3 regions of the Brevibacterium sp. 50QC2O2 genome follow, and region 1 is predicted to be linked to each of the others. Evidence: riboswitches for the same ligand, from Rfam matches in the RefSeq annotation. Region 1 holds a riboswitch; each other region holds the start of a gene.

The links. Region 1 has a riboswitch for thiamine pyrophosphate ahead of thiE (thiamine phosphate synthase). Riboswitches for the same ligand answer to the same signal wherever they lie in the genome.
Region 2: another riboswitch for thiamine pyrophosphate. It lies ahead of NQ038_RS12975 (3-oxoacyl-ACP reductase); the one in region 1 lies ahead of thiE (thiamine phosphate synthase).
Region 3: another riboswitch for thiamine pyrophosphate. It lies ahead of NQ038_RS14875 (ECF transporter S component); the one in region 1 lies ahead of thiE (thiamine phosphate synthase).

Annotation. Positions count from the first base shown of each region.
Region 1 is NZ_JANIJZ010000003.1:246,208-256,447, reverse strand. Features, by position in the region: gene NQ038_RS04265 (MFS transporter) at 1-176, opposite strand, end outside; gene NQ038_RS04260 (alcohol dehydrogenase catalytic domain-containing protein) at 382-1,557, opposite strand; gene NQ038_RS04255 (TenA family protein) at 1,702-2,472, opposite strand; gene thiD (bifunctional hydroxymethylpyrimidine kinase/phosphomethylpyrimidine kinase) at 2,521-3,426, opposite strand; gene thiE (thiamine phosphate synthase) at 3,423-4,154, opposite strand; TPP riboswitch at 4,142-4,273, opposite strand; gene NQ038_RS04240 (acyl-CoA thioesterase domain-containing protein) at 4,341-5,180, shown strand; gene NQ038_RS04235 (VOC family protein) at 5,248-6,246, opposite strand; gene guaB (IMP dehydrogenase) at 6,392-7,912, opposite strand; gene NQ038_RS04225 (hypothetical protein) at 8,090-8,830, opposite strand; gene NQ038_RS04220 (pseudouridine synthase) at 8,827-9,825, opposite strand; gene NQ038_RS04215 (amino acid permease) at 9,873-10,240, opposite strand, start outside.
Region 2 is NZ_JANIJZ010000018.1:9,169-19,408, reverse strand. Features, by position in the region: gene NQ038_RS12980 (LLM class flavin-dependent oxidoreductase) at 55-1,380, opposite strand; gene NQ038_RS12975 (3-oxoacyl-ACP reductase) at 1,386-2,162, opposite strand; TPP riboswitch at 2,272-2,394, opposite strand; gene nhaA (Na+/H+ antiporter NhaA) at 2,629-3,975, shown strand; gene NQ038_RS12965 (MarR family winged helix-turn-helix transcriptional regulator) at 4,057-4,539, opposite strand; gene NQ038_RS12960 (VOC family protein) at 4,675-5,043, shown strand; gene NQ038_RS12955 (DUF3592 domain-containing protein) at 5,259-5,819, opposite strand; gene NQ038_RS12950 (hypothetical protein) at 5,823-6,464, opposite strand; gene NQ038_RS12945 (DUF4190 domain-containing protein) at 6,583-7,365, opposite strand; gene NQ038_RS12940 (antibiotic biosynthesis monooxygenase) at 7,642-7,923, shown strand; gene NQ038_RS12935 (ABC transporter ATP-binding protein) at 8,191-8,967, opposite strand; gene NQ038_RS12930 (ABC transporter permease) at 8,982-10,240, opposite strand, start outside.
Region 3 is NZ_JANIJZ010000033.1:3,351-13,590, forward strand. Features, by position in the region: gene NQ038_RS14845 (hypothetical protein) at 1-59, opposite strand, end outside; gene NQ038_RS14850 (GNAT family N-acetyltransferase) at 152-658, opposite strand; gene NQ038_RS14855 (hypothetical protein) at 693-1,238, opposite strand; gene NQ038_RS14860 (NUDIX hydrolase family protein) at 1,280-1,819, opposite strand; gene NQ038_RS14865 (energy-coupling factor transporter transmembrane protein EcfT) at 1,958-2,773, opposite strand; gene NQ038_RS14870 (ECF transporter S component) at 2,770-5,151, opposite strand; gene NQ038_RS14875 (ECF transporter S component) at 5,156-5,770, opposite strand; TPP riboswitch at 5,796-5,902, opposite strand; gene nadC (carboxylating nicotinate-nucleotide diphosphorylase) at 5,924-6,901, opposite strand; gene NQ038_RS14885 (MmgE/PrpD family protein) at 7,189-8,688, shown strand; gene prpB (methylisocitrate lyase) at 8,688-9,593, shown strand; gene NQ038_RS14895 (bifunctional 2-methylcitrate synthase/citrate synthase) at 9,590-10,240, shown strand, end outside.

The sequences.
Region 1 (10,240 bases):
AAGAACTGCGTTGCGAAGTAGACGGAGAAGAAGGAGTAGATATAGAAGTCGAACCATTCGACCAGATTGCCCGAGGACGCGGCCAGAATGGCCTTGACCGTCTGCCAGGTGGTCTTCTGGTTCGGACCGGGGGCGCTGCCGCTGCCGGCAGCGTCAGGAGTCGTGCTCGTCGCCATTGTGCGAACTCATTTCCTTGAAATGCCGTCGGCGGTCCGGACCGGGGATATGGTGCGGACCGCCGACAGCGTTGTCAACTTGGGTATATTCCTTGGACAGCATACTCCTTTCACAGCGTTCTAGCAGAAATAGATCAGGGCCCCGGTCCCGTTCCGTGGTATTGGGAACGGTGCCGGGGCCCTGGAATCGGCCGGGCTCGGAAGCTCAGTCGAACAGGATGACCTGACGGATCGCCTTACCGTCGGCCAGGGTGTCCATGGCCTCGTTGATCTGGTCCAGGCGCATCGTCGAGGACACGAGTTCCTTCACCGGCAGCCGGTCCTCCCGCCACAGCTGGGCGTACTTCGGGATGTCCCTGGCGGGTACGGCCGAGCCCAGGTAGGAGCCGATCACGGTGCGCGCCTCACTGGTCAGGACCACCGGGTGGATCGAGGAGGTGGCGTCGGGCGCCGGCAGGCCCACGGTCACGGTCGTGCCGCCCACCGCCGTCGCCTCGAAGGCGGTTTCGAAGGCCGCGGGATGCCCGGCCGCCTCGACGACCACCGGTGCCTTGACTCCCTGTTCGGCTACCTGTGCCGGGGTGAAGGCCGCGGCAGCACCCAGCTCCTTGGCCCGCACCAGCTTGTCCGGGTTCGCATCCACCGCGATCACGCGCACCCCATCGAGGCCCAGCGCGGTGATGAGGGCGGCCATGCCGACACCGCCGAGGCCCACGATCATCACGTCCTGGCCCGGCTGCGGCTTGCCGGCGTTGATGACGGCGCCGCCGCCGGTGAGCACCGCACAGCCCAGGGGCGCTGCGACCTCGGGCGGGACGTCGGCGCCGACCTTGACGACCGAGGCCTGGTTGACCACCGCGTGATCGGCGAACACCGAAACGCCCAGGTGGTGGTAGAGGTCCCCCGTGACATTGCCGGCTGCGTCGATCTCATGGAGCCGGGTCAGCTGCGCGATCCCGTTGCCATCGCGGGGCACGTCCGCATCGGCAGCGGTGTCGAAGCCGGGCAGATAGCCGGCGTTGTTGCTGGCGCTGCCGGGAATGCACGGCAGCTTGCCGTCTGTCAGGCAGTTCTCGCACTTCCCACAACGCGGCAGGAAGACGGTGACCACGTGGTCGCCGACGGCCAGGTCGCTCACACCGGGGCCCACCTGTTCGACGATGCCGGCGCCCTCATGGCCCAGCAGCATCGGCAGCGGGCGGGGGCGGTTGCCGTTGACCACGGACAGATCGGAGTGGCACAGGCCGGCCGCCGTCATCTTCAGCAGGACCTCGCCGGGGCCGGGGGCGTCGAGTTCGACTTCGACGACGTCCAGGGGCTTCGATTCGGCGTAGGGCCGGGGAGCCTCCATGGTGCGCAGCACTGCTCCGCGAATCTTCATCGATCTGCCTTTCTTCGGGGTTTCGTTCGTCCCCACATTACCGCGCACGCATATCTCCACGGCACGCACCCGGGGCCGCTCCGGCACACGTCCCGACGCGCTCTCTCGGGTCCGGGCACTGCGGGGTCCCGGCCCCGCCGGCCCTCATCCCCGCGGGGTGCGGTGATTCGGCTCCTGCCAGTCCTGGCCCACATGGGCCGCCGCCCAGAAGTGCAGTTCGTACAGGCACGCCTGGCGGAACGTCTGGACCATGCGCGTGAGCTCGGCCTTCGGCGCGGCCTCCAGCAGGCCCTCGAGGATGCCCACGGCCCCCACCACCGATGCGTCGAAGTCGGGGCTGTCGTAGGCCTCGATCCAGGTCGCGAAGGGATGCCCCGCCAGATCGCGGGACCCCGCCCGCACCCGCTGAACCAGGACCTTGCCGATGTGCGCGTACACCCAGAAGCACGGCAGGATCGCGGCGACTCCCACCGCATAGGGTGCGCTCGCCGCCTGGCTGAGCAGATAGGAGGTGTAGCCCAGTGTCGTGGGGTTGGCCCCGCCGGCGGGCCAGGCCGCCCCGATCACACCGGCCGCGGTCGAAAGCCGGTCGGCGATCGTTGAGAACCCGGGGTCCGCCAGCAATTCGGCGTGCATCGACTGTTCATCGGCGATCGCCTCGCCTGCGGCCAAGACCCAGAAGCGGGTCTGGTCGTTGCTGGGTGCGGCCGCCCCCAGCAGGCTCATGGCCCGGGCATAGCCGTCCAGGTACAGCTCGTCCTGCAACAGGTAGTTCACGAAGGCCTCGTGGCCGAGTGTGCCGTCGGCCAGTTGGCCCAGGAAGTCGAGTTCCTCGATCCGGGTGATGACGTCGTGTACGGAATTCCACAGCTCGCGCGTGCGCGGGCCCTGGCTGAACAGGTGGTAGTCGACCATGGTGTATCCTTCCTCGGGTTTCGGGTGCTCAGGTCGGGTTTCGGGTGCTCAGGCTCGTGCGCGCACGGGGCGCAGATCGACCAGGTGGTCGACCGGCCCGTGGGCGCCGGCCGGGTCCAGCGACAGGTTCCAGCCCGCCGCCGCGGCCAGGGCCCGGCCCAGGTACTCCAGGCCCTCGAAGACCGCGGGCTCCAGCTGTGCCCCGCGAGCCAGTTCCGCGGTGATGGCGGCGGACAAGGTGCAGCCGGTGCCGTGGGTATTGGCCGAGGCGACCCGTGGGTGCGTGTACACGTGCACCGAAGTCGCCCCGTGGCCATCCGCGACGGCGAGCACGTCGAAGACTGTGCCGCCGGTGCCGTGGCCGCCCTTGACCAGGGCCGCCCCGGCCCCGCGCGCCACGAGTTCGCGGGCCTGGGCCGTCATCTGGGACTCGTCGCGGGCCTCGGCGACGTCATCGCCGAGCAGCAGGGCCGCTTCCGGCAGGTTCGGGGTGATGACCGAGGCGACCGGCAGCAGGCGCGCGCGCACCGCGCCGATCGCGTCGGCGTCGAGCAGCCGGTGTCCCGAGGTCGAGACCATGACGGGGTCGACGACCAGGTGGGGCACGGGGGTCTCTGCGAGTTTGTCCACGGTCAGGTCGACCAGCTCTCGGGTGCCCAACATCCCGGTCTTCGCCGCGTCCACGGGCATGTCCCCGAGCACCGAGTCGAACTGGTCGGCAACGAAGTCCGCATCGATCCCGTAGACGCGGGACACACCATGGGTGTTCTGGGCGACCAGGGCGGTGATGACGGAGGTGCCGTAGGCTCCACGGGCGGCGAAGCTCTTGAGGTCGGCGTGGATGCCGGCGCCCCCCGACGGATCGGTGCCGGCGATCGTCAGGGCGATCGGGGGCCTGTTCACTGTATTCAACGGCGTGGGGTTCGGCACGGTGTTCGTCGGCGCAGTGCTCATCGGTTCTCCCCCTGCGCGCCGAGGTAGGCCGCGCGGATCGACCGCGCTGCGGCCTCGGGATCGGCTGCAGTGCAGATATCGGAGACCACGCACACGCCCAGGGCGCCGGCGCCGGCGAGTTCGTGGACGTTGTGGCCCTTGATCCCGCCGATCGCCACGGCGGGGATCCCGAGTTCCAGTGCCTCCCGGTTCAGTTCGGTCCAGTGCTCGACGCCCAGTGCTGGGCGCTGCACGTCCTTCGTCCGGGTGGCCCAGACGGGGCCGACTCCGAACAGGTCCACTCCCCCGGCCTTGGCGGCGACGGCGAACTGTTCGGCGGTGTGGGCGGACAGGCCCAGCAGGGGTTCGGCGCCCAGGCGGGCGCGGACCTGGGCCGGCGGCATGTCCGTCTGGCCCACGTGGATGTGGGCGGGCAGGCCGCGCCGACGCAGTTCGGCGACGACTTCGACGCGGTCGTCGAGGAACACGGGGACGTTCTCGGCCGCCGTCCCGGCCGGTGCGGGGATGCCGCGCAGGGCGGCGAACACGTCCAGGGTCAGGGCCAGGACCTCGGCGTCGGAGGCGTGTTTCTCGCGCACCTGCACGACCGAGGCGCCGCCGGTGACAGCGGCTGCGACGGTGTCGGCCACGCCGCGCCCGGCGGCGGTGCACATCGCGGTGTCGGTCACCAAATACAGGCTGAAATCGTAGGGGATCAGGCGGGGGTTGAGCACAGCGGGGTCAATCATGACCATCCCTTCGCAGGAGTTATCCAGACAGGTTCGACGGGTGTGTTCTCAGCCCTGGCCGGCCGGCGGCGGCACGAACCCGCGCCGGTGCGACTACCTGGGCACCCCGTGTCATCGGCTCCACACTAACATCCACGGCAGTCTAGAGTTGGGGTATCCCCGCATAGCCCGAACCTTGGAGGAACCGTGACCGAAGCACCCGGCAGCCTGCTCAATCTTCTGCAGTTGGAGAAGATCGACCTCAACATCTACCGCGCCGGCTTCGTCTTCGACGAACCCTTCGCGCTCTACGGCGGCCAGGTCGCCACCCAATCCCTGCTGGCCGCGGCCCTGACCGTGGACTCCGGGCGCCTGCCGCACTCTCTGCACGGATACTTCCTGCGGCCCGGCGACGCCTCGAAGCCCACGGTCTTCCAGGTCTTCCGCGACCGCGACGGTGGTTCCTATTCGGCCCGGCGCGTGGTGGCACTGCAGAACGGACGGGTCATCTTCAATATGTCGGCGTCCTTCGCACTGCCGGGGAAGTCCCCCGATGTGCAGGGCGATACGGCGCTGAACGACCACGAGTTGCCGATGAACGAGTTCTACCCGATCCCCCGGCTGTTCAGCTTCGAGGGCCGGAGGACCGAACCGGGTTTCCCCGAACCCGACTATCCGCAGCGCTTCTGGGCCCGCTGCACGGCCGATCTCAGCCGCACCGGGGTGGGGGCTGCGACGATCAGCCGCGACCTCATGAACATCCTGGCGGTGACCTATCTTTCCGACATCTCGTCGGGCATCGGCACGTACAACACCGAAGAGTTCCAATCGCAGTCGAGCCTGGACCACACTCTGTGGTTCCACCGCCCGATGGACGCCGAGGAGTGGATGCTGATGGACCTGCGGCCCCGCTCCGTGGCCTACGGGCGCGGGCTCTACCACGGGGACATCACCGACTCCTCCGGCGTCCTGCTGGCCTCGATCAGCCAGCAGGTCCTGTTCCGCAAGCGCCGTGCCGGCGGTGGCGCCGCGCCTCGGCCGGCCTGAACCTCGGCCGTTCCCAGCGGCCGGATCACGGTCGGTCCCGGGGAATCCGGCCGGGGTCGAGCCGAACTCAGTATTCGGCGATGATGATCTTCTTCTGGCCCATCATCGTCTGATAGGCCCCCGGCCTGGTGCTCAGCTCCGGCCAGGTGCGCGGGACGATCTGCCAGCTCAGGCCGAAGCGATCCTTGCACCAGCCGCAGGCCTCGGCCTCCGGGACATGCGACAGTGCCTCCCACAGTGCGTCGATCTGCGCCTGGTCCTGCGCGTAGACGATGAGCGAGACACCCTCCGTGAAGGTGAAGTCCTGGCCTGCCCCTGGGTCCATCGCCGTGCACCACTGCCCGGCGAGCCGGAAGTCCGCGTGGATCACGGATTCGGCGGTAACCGGCGATTCGACCCCCGGGCCCAGGTCCGGGACCCCGCCGAACTCGCCATAGGTGTACAGGTGTCCCAGTCCGCTGGGGAGGTCGGGGCCGAAGATCCGGGTGAAGGTCTGCAGATAGTAGTCGACGGCCTCGGCCGCCCGGTTCTGCTGGGGACCGCCGAAGCTCAGCGAGGGCAGCAGGAACGGTCGGGGCTGCCCGTCCGGGTTCGTCACCATCAGCTGCCAGCTCACCCCGAAGCGGTCCTCAACCCAGGCGTAGTGCGGGCTGAACGGATAGGCGTCCAGCGGCATCAGTTCGCGGCCACCCTCCATCAGCACCGCGCGGACCCGGTCCAGATAGGCACGGGCATCGGTGTGCCGGGCCGGATCGAAGTTGACGGTCAGGTTGAGCGACGGAGTGGGCCGGAAGGTGTCATCGGCGTTGATGAAGGTGAAGTCCAGGTCCTCGATCCGCAGGTCGAGCGCCAGGAGTTCGCCGGCCAAATCGCGTTGGAAGTCAGGGAGCTCTGCGGGATCGGCCGGGTAGTTCTCGGCGCGTTCGACGGTGACGGAGCGAAACGCCCTGGTGTAGTGCTCAACGGCATCCTGTGCGCACCTGTCGAACCACAGGGAGACGGCCAGCGGGGTCCGTTCGGTTTCGTCGGTGGGCGGTCTGGGGTCTGGAACGGGGTTCGGTGTCATGCCACAAGTGTGCGACCGCCGGAGCGATATGTCGCCCCTTTGCCCGCCCATCTGCGAAAACGCCGCGTGGCCGGAACCCGCCGGACCCCTGGATGGGTCCATGGCGGGTCCCGGCCACGCGGCACCGCGACTCAGACGATGGGACTCAGTGCGAGTGGTAGTTCGGCGCCTCGACCGTCATCTGGATGTCGTGCGGGTGGCTTTCCTTCAGACCCGCCGTGGTCAGGCGGACGAAACGGCCGTTTGCCCGCAGCTCCGGGATCGTGCGCGCGCCCACGTAGAACATGGTCTGGCGCAGGCCGCCGGTCAGCTGGTAGGCGACGTTCTTGAGCTGCCCGCGGTAGGCCACGCGGCCCTCGATGCCCTCCGGGATGAGTTCCGTATCGGTGGCGACATCGGCCTGGAAGTAGCGGTCCTTAGAGTACGACTTGCCCTTGCGCGGGGCCATAGCACCCAGCGACCCCATGCCGCGGTAGGACTTGTACTGCTTGCCGTTGACCAGGATGAGTTCGCCGGGGGCCTCACGAGTGCCGGCGAACAGGGACCCCAGCATGACCGATTCTGCACCGGCGACCAGGGCCTTGCCGATATCGCCGGAGTACTGCAGGCCGCCATCGGCGATGACCGGAACGCCGGCCGCCTTGGCCGCCTGATAGGCCAGGTGGACCGCCGTGACCTGGGGAACGCCGACGCCGGCGACGATCCGGGTCGTGCAGATGGAGCCCGGGCCCACGCCCACCTTGATGGCGTCCGCACCCGCGTCGATGAGCGCCTGCGCACCCTCACGCGTGGCGACGTTGCCGCCGATGATCTGCACCCCGGCAAAGGCCTTGTCCGACTTGAGGCGCTTGATCATGTCGGTCACGCCGCGGGCGTGGCCGTTGGCGGTGTCCACGACCAGCACGTCCACACCGGCGTCGGCCAGCAGGCCGGCGCGCTCATAGGAGTCACCGTAGAAGCCGATCGCGGCGCCCACCAGCAGCCGGCCCTCGCCGTCGCGGCAGGCATCGGGGTATTCCTCGGTCTTGACGAAGTCCTTGACCGTGATGAGGCCCTGGAGCACATTGTGCTCATCGACCAGCGGCAGCTTCTCGATCTTGTGTTCGGCCAGCAGGGCGTAGGCGTCATTGGGCGCAACGCCGACCTGAGCAGTGATCAGCGGCGACTTGGTCATGATCTGGGCGACCGTGGTTGTCTCGTACTTCGAATGCGATACGAAGCGCAGATCGCGGTTGGTCACGATGCCCACCAGGACGCCGGACTCGTCGACCACGGGCAGGCCGGAGATGCGGTACTGCGCGCAGACCTCGTCCAGTTCGGCCAGTGTCTTATCCGCCGTGATCGTCACCGGATCGGAGATCATCCCCGATTCACTGCGCTTGACGTAGTCGACCTGGGCCGCCTGGTCCTCCTTGCTCAGATTGCGGTGGATGATGCCGATGCCGCCGATGCGGGCCATGGCGATCGCCATGCGCGATTCCGTCACGGTGTCCATCGCCGCCGACACCAGGGGAATGTTGATGTCGATCTCGCGGGTCAGACGCGTCCGGGTCGAGGCCTCGGACGGGATGACGTCCGTGTCCCCGGGCAGCAGCAGGACGTCGTCGTACGTCAGACCTGTCAGTGCGAATGGATCGTTGTCTACTACGGAATTGCCGCTGCCCATGGGTGCCCTCTCAAAGATTGGTAGGTCGTTCGTCGTCTGTCCCTACCCTCCGGGCCGGGCCACCGGCTGGTTCGCCGGCTCCGGGCCAGAAGATGTGCAGTTCAAACTTTGATTTCGTCAATCATATTCCCCGCCCGGTGGCGCCGGGCAGCCGAATCCAGCCGAACGTGTCGAGTCTCACGGCAGAGCCCGGCGGCCAGACGTCCCTGGCACAGTGTCCGGCGCCCTGCGGCGGATGATCTGTGCGATTCCCAGTACCAGACACATGACCAGGGCCGAGGCCAGGCCGATCGCCGCTTGGGTCCCGGCCGCACGCATGTACTCGGCCGTCCGGACCACGGTGCCCAGCCGATAGCCGAGGACGGAGACCAGCACAGCCACGACAATCGAGCCGATCCCCAGCCAGCCGGGCCAGCGTAGCGGGGTGAACACCACGATCAGATAACACCCCAGCGTGCCCCAGGCTGTGACTGCCAGGGTCAGGCCCGCCAGATACACGGTGAACGGCCAGGCGCCCCATTGGTCCATCAGCTTGGGACTCAGTGGCTGACCGTAGGGCGTCAGATGCAGCCAGATGAAGGAGGCTCCCACTCCCAGGGCCGCCATGAGCACAGTGCTCACCAGCGTCAGCGGGACGAAGCCTCGGAAGCGGAAACCCTCGTCGGGCCGCGCGGGCGACATCAGGAGGTAGGAGCCGACCACCCCGATCACGCAGGTGAAGATGATGACGAGTGCGCCGATATCGTCTGGCTCGACCAGGTCATCGGAGGTCTCACTGGTGCGGACCATCCCGTGCGAGGCCAGGGCGATGTACACGGCGTAGCCGATCTGCGCCAGCACCGGCACTAGGAGGGTCCTGGCCAAATCGGATGCCCAGCCACCGTGTGGGTCCTGGCCCTTCCTCCTCTTGTCTCTCATAACGACAGTGTGCCACCGGCGTCGTGGACCCCGTCTTGATCCCACAGCCTCGATTCGAACTCCCGCTCCCGGCCGGTCAGCGGATCGGTGAAGGCAAGGCGGTGGGCCAGCAGCTGCAGGGGGCTGGAGAAGTCATAGGGGTCCGGCGCCAGATCCCGTGGGTAGACGGGGTCGCCCAGGATCGGCAGGCCCAGGGCGTTCATGTGCACGCGCAGCTGGTGGGTCCGGCCCGTATGCGGATGCAGTCGGAACAGGCCGGTGCGGGCCTCCCCCTGGGCCGAGGCGACCGCCCGGACGAACTCCAGCGTCGTATGCGCGTTCGCGGGCCCTGGCACCTCGAGCATCTGCCTGGTGCCCGGCTCCTTGTCCAGCCGGCTGTGGCGCTCCAGTGGGAATCCCCCGGCGAAGGTCTCCGGGTCGAAACCGCGGGGCAGGCGGGCCAGGGCCAGGTACTGCTTGTGCACACGGCGGGCCTGGAACAGGCTCTGGTAGGCGCCCCGGGTCTGCGGGCGGCGGGAGAGGACGAGCAGGCCCGCGGTCACCCGGTCCAGCCGGTGGATGGCCACCAAGTCCGGCTCATCGCGTTCGACGCGCGCCCGGGTGACCACGCATTCGCGCACGAAACGGCCATTGGGCGTCGAGGCCAGGAAATGGGGTTTGTCGACGACCAGCAGGTCCGCGTCCTCGTAGACGGTGGTCACTTCGAAGGGAATCCGGGCTTCGGGCGGGACGGGCCGGTGGAAGAAGTAGAAGCCGCCGGGGTGCGGCGGGTCCCCGGCTTCGACCGGGGCGCCGGACTCGTCGCGCATATCGCCGGCAGCTGGGTCGAGCAGTGCTGTTAGTTCGGAGGGTGCGGCGGCGGGGAAGAGCCCGGCCAGCCACTGGCCCACGGTCGCGGGCACCGGCAGATGTGCGCCGGCGTGTGTCTGCAGACCGCCGGGGGCGCGCAGCCGGTTGGCGCTGATGCCCTCGCGCGGGGGCAGGGGTGATTTCACGAGGCGCCAGCCTATCAGCCGCGGCCGGCCGGGTGATCAGCCGCGGCTCAGCCGGCGTCGTCCGGCGGATTGACCAGGATCGACTTCTCGGCCTCGGCGATCTCCTCGGGGGTCCGCTTGTCCCAGCCGGGTTTGCGGAAGTGGTAGAAGAGCAGCGGGGGTGCCGCGAGCACCACCACGACGATTCCCACCACAACCGGGTATATGCCCGCCGGCATCGCGGTGAATCCCGATGGCGCGATGAAGCTGAGCACGAAGGCCGCGAGGCAGGCGACGAATCCGACGCCGGCGATGACGTCCATCCCGCGCACACGGTACGTCCGCTCCACATCCGGCCGGGTTCGGCGCAGTCTGATCGCCGCTGCGAACATGAGCATGTACATGATCAGGTAGAGGGCGGCGGCCATGTCCACGA
Region 2 (10,240 bases), on a different contig from region 1:
AGCGAAGATTTGCGACGGACAGGTTACGGATGTCGCTGGGCCGTGCGGGACGACTTAGGACTGGCCCAGGTGAGCTCTCAAGGTCTTTCCCACGTATTCCGTGCGGAATCTACCGCGCCGCTGCAATTGGGGCACGACATGGTCGACGAAGTCCTCGATACCCTGTGGCAGGGAGGGCGGCATCAGATTGAACCCATCGGCGGCACCGGTATCGAGCCACATCTCGATCTCGTCGGCGATCGACTCCGGTGTGCCCACCATCGTGCAATGGCCCCCACCCGCCGCCAACCGGCCCAGCAGCCGGCGCACCGTGGGCCGTTGAGTGGCGATGATGCGCAGAATCGTGGCGTAGCGGCCTTTGGGCCCCGTGAACTCCTCCAACGGGGGCAGCGGCGGCACGGGTGCATCCAGGTCCCATCCCGAGGTGTCCTGTCCGATGAACACGCTGAGCTGCCGCAGCGAGTTCTCCACGGGGAGGAGTCCGTCGAGTGCCGCCTGTTTGGCCAGGGCCTCTTCCATGGTCGACCCCACATAGGTCACCAAACCGGGCAGAATCGCCACTGCGTCCGGATTGCGCCCGGCGGCGGCGATGCGACGGCGCACATCGCCACGATAGGCACGTCCGGCCTCGGCGTCGTAGGCCACCGCATATATTGCCTCCGCGCGGCGCGCGGCCAGGTCGCGGCCCTGTTCCGAGGCCCCGGCCTGGAAGAGCACAGGCCGACCCTGGGGAGGGCTCGGCACGTTGAGCGGGCCCCGCACCGCGAAATTCCGACCGCTGTGGTTGAGCTCGGTGAGCATGGCGGCATCGACATACCGGCCGGGGTGGACTCCAGAAGCCCCAATCCCCTCTCCCCGTTCGACGACGATGGAGTCGGCCGGCCAGGAATCGAACAGCCGCAACACGACGTCGACGAACTCTTCGGCCCTGGCGTAACGGGTGGCATGATCCGGCAGGTGCGGCATGCCGTGGTTCTGCGCTTCTGCATCGAACATCGAGGTCACCACGTTCCAGCCGATGCGCCCTCCTGAAATATGGTCCAGACCGGCCAACATCCGCGCCGCATGGTACGGCGTGTAGAACGTGGCCGACACAGTACTGACCAGTCCGATACGATCCGTCGCCTGGCTCATGGCGGCCAGCAGAGTGAGGGGTTCGAGGGCCCAACCGGGCCCGTCCTGCACTGCGTCCCCGCTGAGGGACTGTCCGTCGGCGAAGAACACGGCGTCCAGTTTGCCGCGTTCGGCGATCCTGGCCAGTTCCTTGTAGTACTCCACATCGGTGAGGTGTTCGCTTGGCGCATCCGGTGCACGCCAAGCGGCCGCGTGGTGGCCGACACCGTGGATGAACAGGTTGAGATGGGCCTGCTTGACCGTCACGTCCCTCACCCCTTGACCAGGCCGCCGTCCACGATGAGATTCTGTCCGGTCACGCCCCGCGCCCAGGGGCTGGCGAAGAACAACACCGCGTCGGCCAGCTGTTCGGGCGTTGTGACCGCGCGCAGCGGGGTACTCGCGGCGATCCCGGCGAAGACCTCTTCCGGGGTGGCCGCCGATGCATCGGTGGTCTGCAGGAGTCCACCGGAGACCATATTGACGGTAATCCCCCGGGGCCCCAGATCGTCGGCGAACGTCCTGGTCAGGGACAGCAGTGCCGCCTTGGCGGCGGTGTAGTCGTGATACGGCACAACAGGGTTCTGGAACAGATTGGTCCCGATGTTGACGACCCGCCCGAAACCGGCCCGCGTCATGCCGGGCAGCGCCGACTGGATGACATTCAGTGGGCCCTGAACGGAACCGGCGAACTGCGCGGCGAGTTCCGGGTACGTGATCCGGTCCGCCTTCGCTCGGGCATCACCGTTGAATGAGAAGTCGATCAGGGCGTTATTGACCACCGTGGTGACGGGGGCACCCCAGGTGGCGGATGCCTCGGCGAAAAGGGAATCGACTTGGGCACGGTCCCGGACGTCCGCCTGGATCGCGAGTGCCCGGTCGGGGAACTCCTGGGCCAGGGCCCCGGCGGCATCGTGCGAAGCACGATAGTCGATGACGACGCGGGCGCCCTGGCCCAGGAATGCCCTGGACACGGCCGCGCCCAGGCCGCGGGCCCCACCGGTGACCAGGACGATCTGCTCGGCGAGCGGAAGAACGGTTGATGTCATGATGCATGCCTCTCGATAGGAGGCGAAGGCGATCGGTGCGCGTCCGGTCGTGCCCGCGGGTGGATACCCTGCTGCCGGCCGACCATACACTGTCACCGGCCCACGGTGGGCGGTGAACACCGGACAATCCCTTCGCCAGTGCTAACTGGATCAGGTTCAACGGGTATTTCTCAGCCACTCGTCGCACCCGATCTTCATCCGGCGCATACGGGCGGTACCCCGTGTCACACATCCATCACATCACGACCCCGCGCACCTGGCAAGGGGCCGCGGCGAAACACAGAATGTGCGCTGGGCGACATGAGCCGCTAAGGTTGTCCCCGGTGTGCCGGGAAGTCTGGTCGGCGGGAACACCTCGGCGCGTACCCACGGTATACGGCGCGGGTGGTCTCTCATGTGAATAATCGGGGTCAGAGCACGTGCTGCGCATGTGCCCGGCGACCCCGTCGATCCGAAGAGGACCCCAATGTCCAGTACACCGACAACACTCAAGCCCGCGAAACCGTCGCTGGGCACCACCATCATGAATGCCCTGCGCGGGGAACACCTGGGCGGCATCATGCTCATCGTCGCGGCGGTGCTGGCCGTGATCTGCGCGAACTCCCCACTGGCGGGCTGGTTCTTCGCCGTGCGCGACACCTACCTCGACCTACCCCTGGGCTTCACCACCCTGCACCTGAGCGTGGCCCACTGGTGCGCGGACGCACTGCTGGCCGTGTTCTTCTTCTGCGTGGGCCTCGACCTGAAGTTCGAGTTCACCGGTGGAGCCCTGCGCGACTGGCGCCAGGCGCTGACGCCGATGGTCGCGGCCTGCGGCGGGGTCATCGTGCCGGCACTCATCTTCGCGGCCATCGTGGCCTCCAGCGGGACCGAGGGCCTACAGGGCTGGGCCACTCCGACGGCCACCGATATCGCCTTCGCCCTGGCGATCCTGGCGGTGATGGGTCGCTGGCTGCCCAGCCCACTGCGGGTCTTCCTGATGACCCTGGCCGTGGTCGACGACCTCATCGCGATCGTCATCATCGCGATCTTCTACGCCCAGGGGCTCCAGCCCCTGTGGCTGTTGGGCGCGCTGGTCCCGATCCTCGCCTACTTCTTCCTGGTCCGCGGCGCCCCCCGATTCTTCGCCAAGCACGCCTGGGCGATGTGGCTGATTCTGTTGCCGATCGGCGCAATCGCCTGGCTGTGCATGTACCAAAGCGGCGTGCACGCGACGATTGCCGGCGTGGTGCTGGGGCTGGTGACGCCGGCGGCCATGTCCGCCAACGGCGCCAAGCCGGCGTCCCAGGTGGCACTCGAGGAGGAGGATGAGGACGCGCCGGCGGCGACCTCGGGCGTGGAGGCCGAGCAGCGCCCCCTGGCCATGATTCTGTCCGACCGGGTCTCGCCGCTGTCCTCGGCCATCGCCGTTCCGATCTTCGCATTCTTCTCCGCCGGCGTGGCGATCGGCGGCTGGTCCGGTTTCGTCGCAGCCCTGCAGGCGCCCGTGTTCTGGGGGATCATGGTGGGCCTGGTGCTGGGCAAGCCGATCGGCATCATGGCCTCGACCTGGCTGATCACCCGTACCCCGCTGGGCCGCCTGGACCGGCAGGTGACCTGGACCGATCTGTTCGGCGTGTCGATCGTCGCGGGCGTGGGCTTCACGGTTGCACTGCTGGTATCCGATCTGAGCTTCGGCGTGTCCGGAGAGCATGCGAACGACGCGAAGATCGCGATCCTGCTGGCCAGTGTGCTGGCCACCGTGCTCTCCGCGCTATGGCTGGCCCCGCGCAACCGGATGTACAAGAACAACTACCGCGACAATCTGCGGTAGGGGTCCGCGCCCTCCATCCATGGACCGTTTGTTTCAGATTCCACTGTTCGAACAGTGGAATCTGAAACAAACGGTCCACATTCAATCGCGCAGGCCCTCGACGCAGGCCGCCAGCGCTTCCTGCAGCGTTTCGCGCTGAACGGCGGTGAGCCGGGAGACCAGGCGGGCCTCGACCCGGTGGGTGCGCTCGACGGCGGCCCCCAGCAGCTCGCGCCCGGCCGCGGTGAGTGAAATCGGCAGTGCCCTGCCACTGGATGCGCGCACCGCGCGTTCGATCAGGCCCCGCTCCTGTAGGCCGCGCAGCAGGGTGTTCATGGTCTGCCGGGTGACGAAGGCGCCGCGGGCCAGCTCCGCGTTCGAGGCGCCCGGAGTGCGACTGAGTACCTCCAGGCAGACGTACTGCGGGGTCGTCAGGCCCAGTGGCCGCAAGGTCTCGTCCATCCGGGAGCGCAGTATCGACTGCACTTCTTTGAGCCGGTAGCCCACCAGTGTCCCCAAATCCTCGGGGCCGGAATCGGCGGTTCCGGATTCGCCCGCCGCGCGCGCGTTTACCTCTTGAATCATGTAAGTATTCTGACATATAGTGGACTACGTCAGCATCCTGACATCGCGCTCCGGCTTCGGACCGAACCCCGGACGGACCAGGACAATCGGTCCAGGATCGTCGATCCAGGACAGTCGAACAGTAAGGAACACCCCATGTCAGTCACCGGACCCGATTTCATCGCCCTCCAGGTACGCGACCTGCAGCGCTCGGCGAAGTTCTACGAGACCCACCTCGGCCTGCACCGGGCGCCGAGCGCACCTCCCGGCGCAATCGTCTTCACCACCACCCCGATCGCCTTCGCCGTGCGCGAACCGCTACCCGGCGTCAATCTCGACCAGGTCCAGCAGCCCGGTCTGGGAGTCGCGCTGTGGCTGTGCTGCGACGATGTGCAGGGGCTCTACGACTCGCTGACCGCCGCGGGCACCCCGATCCTCTCGGAGCCCAAGCCCAGCCCCTTCGGCCGGACCTTCACCTTCGCGGACCCGGACGGCTACGCCGTCACGGTGCACGACCAGGCCTGATCGCCATGCGCACACCGGCTTCGGAAACACAGTCCGGACAAGCGCGACCCGAACAAGCACGGCCCACCCAGTCACAATCCGCGAACGCGCTCAAGCTCGACCTGCCGCGCACCCTCAACCTTGCACCTCGACCACGACCCCCGCACCGGGATCGGCGGCCAGGATCCCGGTATGGCGGGCCCACCCGGGATCGGGCCGTTCCCCGCCGGGCCCGCCTACCCTGCCCCTTCGGGCCTCGCGGGCCCGGCCGACTGCTTCCGCGATTCATTCTTCGCCTCGCCGAGGCCCGCCAGCCAGCGGTGGAACCAGATGCCGGCGAAACCGAAGGCCAGACTGAGGACCCCGATACCCACCCACAGCAGCCAGCCGTGCCGGTTCAACCCCGCATTGGGGTCGGACACCGTCGACTGGGCCGTATCCGCCGGATCGAAGTAGACGGTGCGCTGAGTCCCCTCGGCCTGCTGCTCACCACAGCGCCCGGACTCTTCGGCCTCACCGGTGGCCCTGGCCTCGGGCCTGGCCGGGTCCGGAGTGAAGACGTACCGAATCGTGCAGGTGTAGGTCGTGCTGCACGTCTTCTGCTCCGAGCCGCATTCCCGGTGCGTCGATTCGCTCGCTCCGGCCAGCACACTCGCCGTCACCGTGGACGTCATCGTCGACGCCTCGTACCGGTTGATCTGCCGGTCCCACACGCCCAGCACGATCATGAAGGCCGCGAGCGCGAAGGCGCAGGCCGGGGTGATCCACCACCCCGACTCCATCCGGCGTTTTCCCATGCCCTACTTCCACTTCCAGCTGTTGAGCACGGAGACCAGCATGTCGTTGCGATCGCCCTGCTTGACCTTCGGGTCGTTGCCGAAGCTCAGAACGTAGACATTCGTGCCGTGCAGCAGGTAGAACTGGTCGGCGAGGAAGGACCGGCCGTTGCTCTGGCTCTCCATCGAGAAGTGCAGGGCCTGTTCACCGTCGACGGTGAACTTGTCGTATTCCTTCGGGTTCTTGGCGCCGGTGTCCTTGATCTGGGATACCGCGTCCTTCTCCACATCGTCGATCGTCGTATCCGCACTCGTCGTGGTGGTCATCGCGATATTCATATTGGGGATGCCGTCCTTGGTGCCCTTGAGCGCACACACCTTCATTCCGTCGGGAATCGAGGCGCCGGGGACGGTCTTGGCATCCGTCCAGTCGGCGGGCAGGCGGAACGTGTACTCCTTGTCCGTCACCTCCTGACCGTCGGCAACCGGGCCGCCGCCCTGCTGCCCCGCGGCGGCGGAGTCCTCGCCCGCCGCACCGTCCGCGGCACCCCCATCGACACCCGGAGCCGAGGCCTCGGCCGGCTGGGCGGCCGCGTGCGAGGGCTGGGAATCCTGTTCGGGCTCCCCCGCACCCGGCCAGGGCGATGGTGGCGGCAACGGCGACAACGCCTGATGTAATCCTTAACCTATTCATGTTTCTAAACGTATCACGCAGGTCACATTGCGCCTCTGCGACCCATAGACCCAGGTCACCCGGGGTGATCCGCCCGGTGTCCCGGACGAATCACCCCGCCGAGAAGTCCAGAGCACGCCGGCCCTGCCCGTCGATCGCGAACTCGTACTTCAGGTGCAATGACTTCATCTGCTCGGCCGGTACGGCATAGGCGGTGATGAAGGACAGGTCCTTGCCCGCGGGAACAGAGGAGTGGAATCCCTTGTCGGTCCCGTCGATGGTCGGAGACACACTCCTGTCGAAGACCTCCGGACATTCGGCTCCCCCACCGTAGGTGCACGTGATGAGCGGGTACGGTGGAGCGAAGTCCGCATCCGAGGAATTGCGCAGGTGCACGCGCAGGAAGACCGGGTTCTGCCCCTGGATCCTGTCGGGAGCGGCGTGCTCGGACGCCTTGCCGGACGCCTCGGGCTCCAATTCCATGGTCACCCCCGGCACCAGTTCCTGTCCGGAGTCCTTCTGACCCCCTGCGTCCCCATCGGAGCCGGGCTGTGCCGGCTCGGCCGGGGAATCACCCTGCATCCCCGAGTCACCGTGCATCCCCCCGGTGTCATCCTGCGAAGTCGCCCCGATGCCGACGATCAACGCGATCACGATGGCCACGCTCACGATGAACCCGACGATCGTCGTGAAGATCCCCAGGACCAGACCCGTGACGGTCTGCCCCTTGTTGTCGGCACGGTTCAGGTTGAGGTTGCGCAGGCCGAGGATCCCCAGGATGATCGCCACCACGCCGGCCGGCCAGACGATGAAGCCGACGATGCCCAGGATCATGGCCCAGAGGCCCACACCGTTCTTGGACCCGGCACCCGCAGCGTTCCCCGGCGGGTTCACAGGCGCATTCCCCGGTGCGGGAGGGTAGCCCGGAACCGGCGGATTCCCTCCACCGGGACCGCCGGTATACCAACCCTGTTGCCGGGGATCGTTCGGATGGGACATCTCATCACCCTCTGCGCGCCTACGAAATCGGATCGTTACGCCGGGCCACGGTACCAGCCGATCTTCGTCATTCGCCTAGCACCCACCGCGCCCACGTTGTTAGGGTGGGCTTATCCGCAATCTCCAAACCCCGACGACCGCCCGGGAACTGGGCGGGGAAGCGAGACCACCATGGCATTCGTCAACATCACCGCACTGACCTTCCCTCCCGGCGCCGCGGCCGAGATCGAGAAGCGCTTCGCCGCGCGCAAGAAGGCGGTGGACCAGGCACCGGGATTCGCGGGCTTCGAATTACTGCGCCCGGTCAGCGGCCAGGACAAGTATTTCGTCGTCACCCGCTGGGACACCCGGGAAGCCTACGAGGCCTGGAGTGCCGCCCGCGATCAGCACGCCCACGATGCCGATCAGCGACGCGGCATGAGCGTCGACGTCTGGGGCTTCGAAGTGGTCTGAGTCGATTCTCTCAGCAGGACACAATAACCGGGCGGGCTCCAAGCACCCGATCAGCCGCATACCCCAACGGCAGGTAAACCGTCCCGGCGATGAGCGCATAGAGCACGCCGAGAACGGCGAGCTGGATCGGAAGGGGCCAACCGGCTGTATTCGTGAACTGCGGCAGCGCCGGCGGGCGTGCATAGGATACGGATGCCGGGGTTGGATGTCACTGAACAGCTTGACCAGCCAGGCCATCACCAATGATGGCCAGTCGTTTCCGCCCGCTCAGAACCCCTGGCCACCCAGCCAGGCCAGCAGCTCCCGCTCCCGCTGAGCCGCGGCCTCGGCGCTCCAGGGTCCCTGCCGCAGGGTGTCGACCACCCGGCCGTCGACCAGGTAGACCAGCCGTTCGGCCCGGGCCGCGCAGACCGGATCGTGGGTCACCATGACGATGGTCGTGCCCGCCCGGTTCGCCTCGGTCAGCGCATCGAGCGCGTCCTGGGTGGCGCTGCTGTTCAGCGCTCCGGTGGGCTCATCGGCGAACAATACGGCCGGGTCGGTGGCCAGGGCCCGGCACAGCGAGGCCCGCTGCAGCTGCCCGCCCGAAGCCTGGGTGACCTCGTGGTCGGCGACCTCGGCGATGCCGAAGCGCTCCAGCAGCCGGTCGACCGTCTGCTGCGCCGCGGCGGCCTGCTCGGCGCTGTTGCCGGCCTTGAGCGCAGGGAGCAGCACATTGTCCCGGATATTGAGATTGCGGAGGAAGTGCGACTGCTGGAACACGAAGCCCATCCGGGTCAGCCTGACCCGGCTCATCTCGGCCTCGCCCAGCTCGGTCAGCTCGCGCCCGTCCAGGCACACGCTGCCGCCAGTCGGATGGTCCATCCCGCTCATGGCGTAGAGCAGGGTCGACTTGCCCGAGCCCGAGGCCCCCATGATCGCCAGGTACTCGCCGGCTGCCACGTCCAGGTCGATCCCGCGCAGCACCTCGACCGGCGGATCCGTGGTGAAGAAGGTCTTGGACAGATCGCGCACCTGCAGACGCGGTTGGCTCCCGCCTGTCATATCGCTTCCTTTCGTCATCGCAGCCACCCGCTGCGGTCGGCCCCGCGCAGACTGTGCGCCACGAGTGCGGCCCCGCCCATTCCTGCGCCGGTGAGCAGGACGGGGAACAGCGCGTAGACGATCCACGGCTGCGGGATGAAGGTCAGCTGGGTCAGTCCCAGTCCGGCCAGGGAGATGAGCGCTCCCACCAGGCGCTCGCCCAGGGTCGCCGCCACCAGCGTGCCCAGGACGGTGCCGGCCGCCACCGTGATGAGCATTTTGAGGTGGAGCTGGCCGATGATCTCACCTGTTGAGAAGCCGAGCACGGACAGCACCCCCATCTTCTGCCGGTCCCGCCCGATGCACAGGCGCAGGAACAGGGTGGAGATGAGCGCCGCGGACCCGATCCCGAAGACCAGGGTGATGATGACGGCGGTGCGCAGCGTATCCGTGACATAGGACAGCGTCTGCCGCACGTATTCGCGCATCGGGATAACGGTGGCCGCCGGATTCGCCGCATCTAGGTCCGCGGAGACCTCGGCCGGATCAGCACCGGGGGCGACATCGGCGAAGAGGGTCCATCTTTCGGCTTCGGCAGGGGGTTCGCCCTGCAGTTTCGCGGTGAAGCCGCCACTGGTCACGTCCTGGTAGACGCCGCTGACCTGGGCCCGTGTGGTTCCACCGGCCTGTCGCAGCTCGATCGAGTCCCCCGGTCCCACGCCGTATTTCTCGGCGTTGAAGGCCGACAGCGCGATCTGCCCGTCCCGCGGCCCGGAGCCGGACAGGTACACCAGCCCGGCGTCCGAATAGTCGCCGATGCCCACACGCAGCGCCTCCCACCCCTCCTCCCCGGGGGCCTCCGCGAGCACCGTGGCGAAGGCCTTGACATCGGTCACCCGTGAGTCCCGATCCAGCTGCCCCCGCAGCTTGGCCATCGCCTCGGCCCCGGTGCCGGCGGCGGGGTCGACGAACTGGATGTCGGCGCGCAGATCGCTCTGGGGCGCGCCCATATAGGTGACGAAGCGGGGGCTTTCGAAGGTGCTCAGCAGGTTCATCGGCAGGGTGATGAGCAGGGCCGCAAGGAAGAATACTGCGGGCACCAGCGCCCACCGGCGGCGTTCGGCGCGCAGATCGAGCAGGGCCAGCCGCAGGTTCAGCCGGCCCCCGCGGCTGGGGGCCAGATGGGACTTCCGGCTTGCCGCGGATTTCCGGGCGGGGATGGACGGGACCGAGGTCCGAGCTCGCTTGGTCGACTTCGCCCGCCTGGCGGGCCGCGCATGCCTGGCCGGGGTGG
Region 3 (10,240 bases), on a different contig from region 1:
GCGATCCGTTTGGCTTCGACGCGGTCGGTCGCCGGGATCTCGATGCGTAGTCTGGGCATGGGACCAGCCTAGGAAGAGATTGCCTGGGAGTTCCCGCGGGCTGAAACTGTGAACATGCTGAGGGCCGCTGCGGAACCTGTGCCCGGGTGGCCTAGGCGCGAACGCGGTGCTCGATGAGGATGGTGTCGCGCCACTGTCCGGCATAGGGGCCGTAGTCCATGCGCGCGATGCGCTCGCGGCGGCCCACCGCGCGGAAGCCCATGGACCGGTGCAGGGCCAGGCTGGCCGTGTTCTCCGGGAAGACCGAGCCCTGCACGGTCCAGATACCCGCGGCCGAGGTGGTTTCCAGCAGGGCGTGCAGAAGTTCCCGGCCCACTCCGCGGCCCTGGGCGCTTGGGGAGACGTAGACCGAGTGCTCCACGACCCCGGAATAGACGGCTCGCGAGGACGTGGGCGATACGGCACACCAGCCGAGCACTCCGTCTGCCTCCTCGACCGCCACCAGTCGATGAGCGCACAGGTGTCCGGCGTCGAAGTCCTCCCAGCTCGGTGGTTCCGGTTGGAATGTGGCGTTGCCGGTCGCGATGCCGGCGGCGTAGATCGAGCGCACGGCGGGCCAGTCGGCGGTGGTCATGGGGCGGAGGGCGAGTTCGGGCATATGCGATGGTAACCCGGGCCATATATCGCGGAGGTTACAGCCGGTAGGCGCTGAGGAACCAGTGGCCGCCGAAGCGCTCCGCGATGTCATCGACTATCTGGTCTGCAGCTACTGCGGAGCCCAGGGTGATCGCCAGGGGCGCGATGACCTCGACGTCCTCCAGATCACGGTCGGTCAGGGCCTCGCCGTGGCCGCATTCCCGACAGATCACTCGTGGGGAAACGGCTGGGTCAGCCCACCAGTCCCGGTAGACCCGCTCCATCTCCGCCTCGCCCGGCGATGCGGCCCCGCACGCGGTACAGGCGGTGACGACGGCCGGATAGCCGGCCTCGGCCAGGTAGTGCTTCCAGCCCACGATCACGCACACGGGCACATCGTGGATGAGTCGACCCTCGTGAGTGCCCAGAATCCAGGGACCGATGTAGTCGCCCAAGCTGCCTTCGTACATCCAGTCGCCGAATCGCCGGCTCCCGTCGGCGAATCCCTCGGAGCGCAGCCACTCGCGGACCTGCGGGGCCAGTGCGGTGGCCTCGGCCAGGGAAATGCCGGGCCGGGTGATCTGCATGCGGACATCGCCCATCGCGGCCCTCCTCTCTCAGCAGCCCTGCCTCACGCCGATCCTCAGGGCAGCACGCCCAGGTGGGCCAGGGCGGCGCGCACGATGTGCTCCTGGCCGCCTGCCATATCCGTGACGATGTCATCGCGCAGGGCCTCGGCCGGAGTCAGCCAGTCCAGGCTCAGGGTGTCCTGTTGCGGGGCGCATTCCCCGCGCACCGGCAGGATGTAGCACAGCGCGACCGCGTGCTGGCGTGGATCGTGGTAGCGCCCGATCCCCTCGGTGGGGAAGTATTCGGCGACGTGGAACGGGGTCAGCGAGGCGGGGACCTCGGGCAGGGCCAGCGGACCCAGGTCCTTCTCCGCATGGCGCATCAGCGCCGTGCGCAGGGACTCGTGGTAGCGCACCCGCCCGCCCACGATCTCCCGGCCCAGCTTGCCGCTGGCCAGAGTGCGCAGCAGCAGGCCGATGCGCTCGACCCGGCCCATATCGTCGACCTGGACGGGGACCGCGTTGACGTAGGTGATCGGCAGACGGCGGCGGAACTCGACGAGCTCCTCCGGGTCGAACCAGTTGTCGTCGAAATCCAGTGCAGTACGCGTCATGCCCTCATCCTGCCACGCGTTGCGACGCCGGTCACAATCCCGGCGCCGCACCCCGGGCTGCACCGGGTGGCCCTGAGCGGCGGCTCCGCCCGAACCCGGCGGGCCGCTACCGCGCACGGGCCGAGGCCCCGGCTCGCCTCACACGATCGGGTTCCAGGTGCCCGCCCAGGAGGCCGTGGCGATCGACAGCACGGCCATCAGGAAGGCCACTGTCATGAACAGCCAGTCAGCGCCCACCAATCGGGACTTGCGCGACCAGGTCCGCTGCGCGGTACCGAAGGCACGGCCCTCCATCGCCATCGCCAGCTTCCCCGAGCGCCGCAGCGCCTGGACCAGCAGGGCGAAGGCCAGCGGGAAGAACTCTGCGACCTTGGCCAGGGGCCCGGTGAAGGCCGCGCCCCGCGCCCGCCTGGCCATCCGCAGGGTGTCGAGTTCGGCCGCGAACAGGCCCAGCAGGCGGCTGGCGGCCAGGGCCGCCAGCACCACGCGTTCGGGCAGGTGCCACAGCTGGACCAGCGCATCGGCCAACTCCGTGGAGTCAATGGTGAGCACCAGCACCACGCACGGCAGCATCATGCACATGGCGCGCAGGAAAATCGCCAGGCCCATGGACGCCGAATAGCTGGTGATCGTCAGCGGCCCCAGGTCCACCAGCACCGTGCCGGTCTTGGCTGCCAGGATCGCGGTGCCCCAACCGGCCAACAGGGCCGTCAGGGGCAGGAACCAGAGGCGCGACAGAAGTTTCCAGCGCAGCCGGATCAACGGCAGCGCGATCAGTTGCAGCACGAACATGGTCGAGGCCGAGGCCACGTCGATGCTCAGGATCACGCCCAGGGTCAGCAGCGCCATCACGGCGATCTTGGCCACCGGGTTGATCCGCATGACCCAGCCCGCGGCGGGTGCGAAGTCCGCAGCGCTCGTGCGCACCGTGTCGGTTTCCGGGGCCGAGGTCATGCCCGCCTCCCAGCGTTCCCCGCCTGGTCGACATGCACGGTGCGCGCGCCGATCGCGGTGGCGAAGTCCGCATCGTGGGTGACGGCGACGATCGCGGTGCCGCCGGCGATCAGCTCCTCGAACAGCTCCACCAGCGCGCCCCAGGTCAGGGCGTCCTGGCCGAAGGTCGGCTCGTCGACGATGAGCACGGGCGGGCGCGCGGCGATCATCGCGGCCACGCTGAGCCGGCGCTTCTCACCGCCTGACAGGGTGTTGGGGTGGGCCTGGGCCAAGGGTGTCAGGCGCAGCGCGTCGAGCAACTGCGCGGTGCGCGCGGCGACATCGGCTTCGGCCCAGCCCGCCCGCTGCGGGCCGTATTCCAGTTCGGCGCGCACGCTGGGCCGCATGAACTGGTGTTCGGGTTCCTGGAAGACCATGCCGATCCGTTCGACCAGCTCCTTGGAACTCCACTCGCCCGGATGGGTGGACTTCGGAACCCGCGCGGCACCGGGCAGGCGCACCAGGCCCTCGCCGGCCACGACATCGCCCGCCACCGGAGGAAGCAGGCCCGCCAGGGTCAGTGCGGTGGTGGTCTTGCCGGCGCCGTTGGGACCGCGTACGGCTAGCACCGTGCCGGGGTGCAGTTCGAGTCCCGGCACCCGTGCCACGGCGCGGGACTCGCGGCCCACCTGCAGGGCATGGGTGGACAGCAGGGGCTGTGCGGGGGCCACACCGCTTGCGGCGTCCCTACCGGAGGCGTCCCGGCCGGCAGCGCCCACCGCGGCGATCTGCCCGGTGTCGGTGGTGCCAAGGGAGCCGTCGGGGATGTCGTCGGGGACCTCGACAGCCTCGCCGGGTAGCCACAGGCCCGCCGCGCGCAGGTGCGGGCGCAGCAGTTCATCGCCGAGCACCGCCTTGGGCGATCCGTCGGCGATGATCCGGGTGCCCTCGGCGTCGTCGGCCGAGGCGCCGAGCACCACGATCCGGTCCACGTGTTCGGCCCACAGCGGCAGGCGGTGTTCGACCAGCACCACGGTGGCGCCGGTCGCGGTGGCGGCGTCGACGATGACATCGCGGATGGCCACGGCGGCCTCGGGGTCGAGGTTGGCGGTCGGCTCGTCGAGGATCAGCAGGCCAGGGCGCATCGCGACGACCCCGGCGATTGCCAGGCGCTGCTTCTGCCCGCCGGACAGGGCCGTGGTCGGATGGTCCAGCGGATAGTCCAGGCCCACCAGGTCCAGCGCGTGGGCGACCCTGGCCGGGATCTGTTCGGCGGGCACCCGCAGATTCTCCAGCCCGAAGGTGACGTCGTGGCCGATCTTCGACATGACCGCCTGCGAATCGGGGTCCTGGAGCACCAGGCCGCAGGTCCCGCGAGTCGGATCGGGCGCGGCGCCGGCGACCAGCAGTTCTCCGGTGGCGTAGCCGGATTCGGCCGGCAGGACCCCGGCCAGGGCGTGCAGGAAGGTCGACTTCCCCGCGCCCGAGGCCCCCGCCAGCAATACCTTCTGGCCGGCCGGGATCGTCAGGGACAGGTGGGAGAAGGCCGCGCGTTTGCGGCCGGCGTGCCGGTAGGAGAAGTCCCTGGCCACGACCTCGGCGGGGACGACGGCGGGGTCATCCGGTCTCCGGTCGGTTACGTCGGATCGCCCGTCGGCCGAGGCGCCCGGTGCGGGGGAGCCGCCGGTCGAGGTACCGGTCGGGGCGCCGGCCGCGGTGGCGCGCGTTCGGTCGGAACCGGCAGTGGCCTCGGCTGCGGAACCGCGGGAGCCCGGCGCTTCGTCGGCACCGCGCCCGGCGGCGAATGCGGTCAGTGCTCCGGCGCGGGCCAGGACGCGCACGATCCACCACACGAACAGGCCGGCCATGAGCAGCCCGGAGACCGCGCAGAACGCGATCCTGGACGTCTTCCACACGGGCAGCCATTCGGCGTAGAGAACGATATTGTCGATGCAGCCCTGCGCCGTACCCGTAAGCAATCCGGAGAACAGCACGACCGGGAAGCCGAAGCGGCGGTAGGCGAAGACGGCGAAGGCCAGCTCCGCGGCCAGTCCCTGAATGGGGGAGGTCAGCAGGATGGAGAACCCGAAGTGGGAGCCCAGCACGGCCTCGGTCACGGCGGCCAGGACCTCGGCGTAGAGGGCAGCACCCGGCTTGCGGATGATGAGCCCGGCCAGGGGCCCGGCCAGCACCCAGGTGCCCGAGAGGATCCCGTCGCCGGGCGGGAAGGCCGCGAAGGCCGGGGTGATGAAGGTCCAGCCGGCCGACCAGATCCAGTAGATGACGCCGCAGACCACCGCCAGCACGGATGCCGTGACGATGTCGACGACCCGCCAGCTCAGCCGGTTCCCCACGGCGCGCGGTGGTGTGCCGCCCCGGGTCGTCGCTTCAACGCTCACAGTCTCAAACCTCCTGTTTCGCCCTGCCCGCTGCGAATGCGGACAGCGCGCCGGTACGTGCCAGTGCCCTCACGGCCGCCCACATGAGCACACCCGCGATCACCAGTCCGGATACCGCGGTCGTGCCCAGATACGTCAACTTCCACGCGGGCAGCCATTCGGTGTTGTACAGCAGGTTCTCGTTCAGGCCCAGGGCCAGGCCGGCCAGCGCGCCGGAGAACAGCGCGGTGCCGAAGCCGAAGCGGCGGTAGGCCAGGACCGTGAACGCGAGTTCGGCGCCCAGCCCCTGACAGAGCCCGGAGATGATCGCGCCGAAGCCGAAGTGGGAGCCCAGCGTGGCCTCGGCGATGGCGGCCAATACCTCAGCATAGAGGGCCGCGCCCGGTTTGCGGATGATGAGTCCGGCAAGTGGTCCGGCCAGCACCCAGCCGGCGCTGAGCAGGCCGGAGGCCGGCGGGAAGAATGCGAACAGCGGTTCGACGAAGCTCCAGGCCGCGGCCCACAGCCAGAAGATCAGTCCGCACACCACGCCGAGCACGGATGCGGTGACGATGTCGACGACTCGCCAGCGGAAGGTGCTGCGGGTGGACACGGAATTGTGGACAGCATGATCGGTCATGCTCGCCTCCTGTGATGATCAGGAGGGGAAAGAGAACTCGACTTCCTTCGGCGGTCCTAACCGCAGCAGGTTCGAGGGTCTGCAGTTCACTGCACTCTCAGCGCCCCTTGTGGCGCTCCCCTGTCGTTGTCCCTCCACTATAACGCGGTCGGCTCAGACGGTGAGCACGTCCTCGACGGTGTCCAGGCCCAGGTCCAGGTTGACCACCGAATGCGTCAGCGCGCCGACGGAGACGATGTCGACCCCGCTGGCGGCGATCGCCCCGATCGTCTCCAGGTTCACCCCGCCCGAGGCCTCGACCAGGGCGCGCCCGGCCACCTGGGCCACGCCGCGGGCCAGTTCGGCCGGGCCGAAGTTGTCCAGCATGATGGTGTCCACACCGGCGGCCAGCACGGGTTCGATCTGCTCGAAACGATCCACCTCGACCTCCAGGTGCGTGGTGTGGCCCAGCTTCTCCTTGCCGGCGCGCAGGGCGGCGGTCAGCGCCTCGCCCTCGCCCAGGAGGGCCAGGTGGTTGTCCTTGAGCATCACCGCATCGGACAGGCCGGCGCGATGATTGTGCCCGCCGCCTGCGCGCACCGCGTACTTCTCCAGGGTGCGCAGGCCCGGGGTGGTCTTGCGGGTGTCGACCACGCGCACCGGACGTGCCGTGGTGCCGTGCTCCGGGTCGGACTGCGCCCGGCCTGCGTTCGCAGCGGCCACATAGCGCGCGGTCAGCGCGGCGATCGCGCACAGGCGCTGCAGCAGGTTCAAACCGGTGCGCTCGCCCAGCAGCACCGCGTGGGCGGGGCCGGAGACCTCGATGAGTGCGTCTCCGGTGGAGAACGGGGCGCCCTCGGCGACCAGCTGTCGGACGGACACGGTGCCGGCGGCGCCCGCTGCCAGCGGGACGATTCCGGCCGGCGCGCCGGGCGCCTGGGTGCGGTAGGCCGCCTGTTCCATGGCGGTGGCGAATACGGCACCGCCGGCCATCACGCCGGGTTCGCGGGCGACGACCCTGGCCGTGGTGGTCAGGGAGGCGGGGACGAAGGTCTGCGCTGAGAGGTCGCCGGTGGGGGCGTCCTCGTCCAGGGCACGGGCGATCACGGCGTCGATGACGGTCTGGGGCACGGGGGCGATCTCGATACTCACGCGGCCCACTCTACGCGGCCTCGACGCGGTGCCGACGGAGTCCGGTCGAGCCCCGGTTCGAGCGAACGGCCTGTCCGCCGTTCGGACCCGTGGTTGGACCCACGGGCGGACCAACGGCGGACCCACGGTTTGGGAAATACCTTGATGTCAAGATATATTTGTGGTGGCAGATACACGTCGCCCGCATCCCCATACAAGCGCCGCAGGGCTACCGGCCAGGCGCGCACACCGTTAGGCTGGGGTGTGGACGCGGCATCAGGTCAAAGTCGACAATAGGAGCATCCTCCATGATCAACCACGAAGTCCGGGTATACAAGAGCGCTGAGAACCTGGAGCGCAAGGACCAGCTGGCCTACAAGATCGCCCAGGTCGCAGCCGACCCGGTCGCGATCGAATCGGAAGTCGCGGACATGGTGATCAACCGTGTCATCGACAACGCCTCCGTCGCAGCCGCCTCCGTCAATCGCAAGGCGCCCACCCACGCCCGCGAACAGGCCCTGCCCCACAAGCTCGAACCGGGTGCGACCGTCTTCGGCCAGCCGCTGAGCGACCACATCTCCCCCGAATGGGCCGCCTTCGCAAATGGCGTGGCCGTGCGCGAACTCGACTTCCACGACACCTTCCTGGCCAAGGAGTACTCGCACCCCGGCGACAACATCCCCCCGATGATCGCCGTCGCCCAGCACCTGGGCAGCGTCTCCGGCGCTGACCTGATCAACGGCATCGCCACCGGCTACGAGATCCAGATCGACCTGGCCAAGGGCATCTGCCTGCACGAACACAAGATCGACCACGTCGCCCACCTGGGCCCGTCGGTCGCCGCCGGCCTGGGCGCCATGCTGCACCTGGATCCGAACGTCACCTACGAGGCGATCGGCCAGGCCCTGCACGTGACCACCGCGACCCGTCAGTCCCGCAAGGGCCTGATCTCCTCCTGGAAGGCGCACGCGCCGGCGTTCGCGGGCAAGATGGCAGTCGAGGCCGTGGACCGCGCGATGCGCGGGGAGACCTCGCCCAACCCGATCTACGAAGGCGAAGACGGCGTCATCGCCTGGATCCTGGACGGCCCCGACGCCCACTACACCGTGGGCCTGCCCGGTGCCGGCGAGGCCAAGCGCGCGATTCTGGACTCCTACACGAAGGAGCACTCCGCGGAATACCAGGCACAGGCCCTGATCGACCTGGCCCGCAAGCTCGGCGGTGAGATCGAGGACCTGTCCAAGATCAAGCACATCACGATCCACACCTCGCACCACACGCACAACGTCATCGGCACGGGCGCCAACGACCCGCAGAAGATGGATCCCAAGGCCAGCCGCGAAACGCTGGACCACTCGATCATGTACATCTTCGCCGTGGCCATGCAGGATCAGGGCTGGCACCACGAGCGCTCCTACGCTCCCGAACGCGCCGCCCGGCCGGACACCGTGGAACTGTGGCACAAGATCTCCACCGAGGAAGACCCCGAGTGGACGCGTCGTTACCACTCGACCGATCCCAACGAGATGGCCTTCGGCGGTCGCGTGGAGATCGAGTTCGAGGACGGCTCGAAGCTGGTCGACGAACTGGCGGTGGCCGACGCCCACCCGCTGGGCGCCCGGCCCTTCGGGCGTGAGAACTACATCCAGAAGTTCCGTACCCTGGCCGAGGGTATCGTCAGCGAGTCCGAGCAGAACCGCTTCCTGGACCTGGCTCAGAACCTGCGCGAACTCGATGCGGACGGCATCCGCGGCCTGTCCTTCGCAGTGGAAGGTCTGAAGCACTCCGGCTCGAAGGGGATCTTCTGATGTTGGGAGCAACCAGGACCGCCGCCGAACGCCGCGCGGACTTCCGCGCCCTGCTGGCCGGCGATAAGATCGTCCAGTTCCCCGGTGCCATCAACCCGATCAACGCACAACTGATCGAACAGACCGGCTTCGAGGGCGTCTACATCTCCGGTGGCGCATTCTCCGCCTCGCAGGGCCTGCCCGATATCGGACTGACCACCCTGACCGAGGTCGCCGACCACGGGCGCAACATCGCGCGGGTGACGAACCTGCCGACCTTCATCGACGCCGACACCGGCTGGGGCGAGGCGATGAACGTCGCCCGTACCGTGCAGGAGTTCGAGGACGCCGGGATCTCCGGGATGCACCTGGAGGACCAGGTCAACCCGAAGCGCTGCGGCCACCTCGACGGCAAGGAGGTCGTGTCGACCGCCGAAATGGTCAAGCGGATTTCCGCTGCCGTGCGCGGCCGCCGTGACGACAACTTCGTCATCTCCGCCCGGACCGACGCCCGCGCCGGTGAGGGCCTGGACGCCGCGATCGACCGTGCCAAGGCCTATGCGGCCGCCGGTGCGGACCTGATCTTCCCCGAGGCCATGCGCGACCTGGGCGAGTTCGAGAAGATGGCGAACGCCCTGGACGTGCCGATCCTGGCCAATATGACCGAGTTCGGCAAGAGCGATCTGTACACCACCGAACAGCTGGCGAATGCCGGCGTCAAGCTGGTCATCTACCCGGTGACCACGCTGCGCATCGCGATGGGCGCGATCAAGCGCGGCCTGCAGACCATCCGGTCCGAGGGCACTCAGATCAACGTGGTCGACGGTATGCAGACCCGCGCGGATCTGTACGACACCATCGATTACGCGGCATATAACGAATTCGACTCCCACGTCTTCAACTTCTCTCAGGAGGGACACAAGTGAGCGAGGACATCAAGAAGGGCCTGGCCGGCGTCACCGTCGATTACACGGCGGTCTCCAAGGTCGTCCAGGAAACCAACTCCCTGACCTACCGCGGCTACGCGGTACAGGACCTGGCGGCGAACTGCACGTTCGAAGAGGTCGCCTACCTGATCTGGAACGGCGAGCTGCCGACCGCGGCCCAGCTGGCGGACTTCACGGCCCGTGAACGCGCACAGCGCGCCATCGCACCCGAGCTGGTCGACCTGATCCTGCAGCTGCCCAAGGACTGCCACCCGATGCACGTCGTGCAGACGGCGGTGTCCTGGCTGGGCGCCTGGGATCCGGAAGCGGAATACGACGGTGAGGACGCCAACCGCGCCAAGGCCGAACGCCTCTACGCACAGCTGCCCACGATCGTCGCGATCGACCACCGCCGCCGTCACGGCCTGGACCCGGTGGCACCCACCGAGGACCTGGGCTACGCCGCGAACTTCTTCAAGATGGTCTTCGACGAGGTTCCGGCCGACGAGGTCGTCAAGTGCTTCGACATCTCGATGATCCTGTACGCGGAGCACTCCTTCAACGCTTCGACGTTCACCGCCCGCGTCATCACCTCGACGACCTCGGATATGTACTCCGCGGTCGCCGGTGCCGTCGGCGCCCTGAAG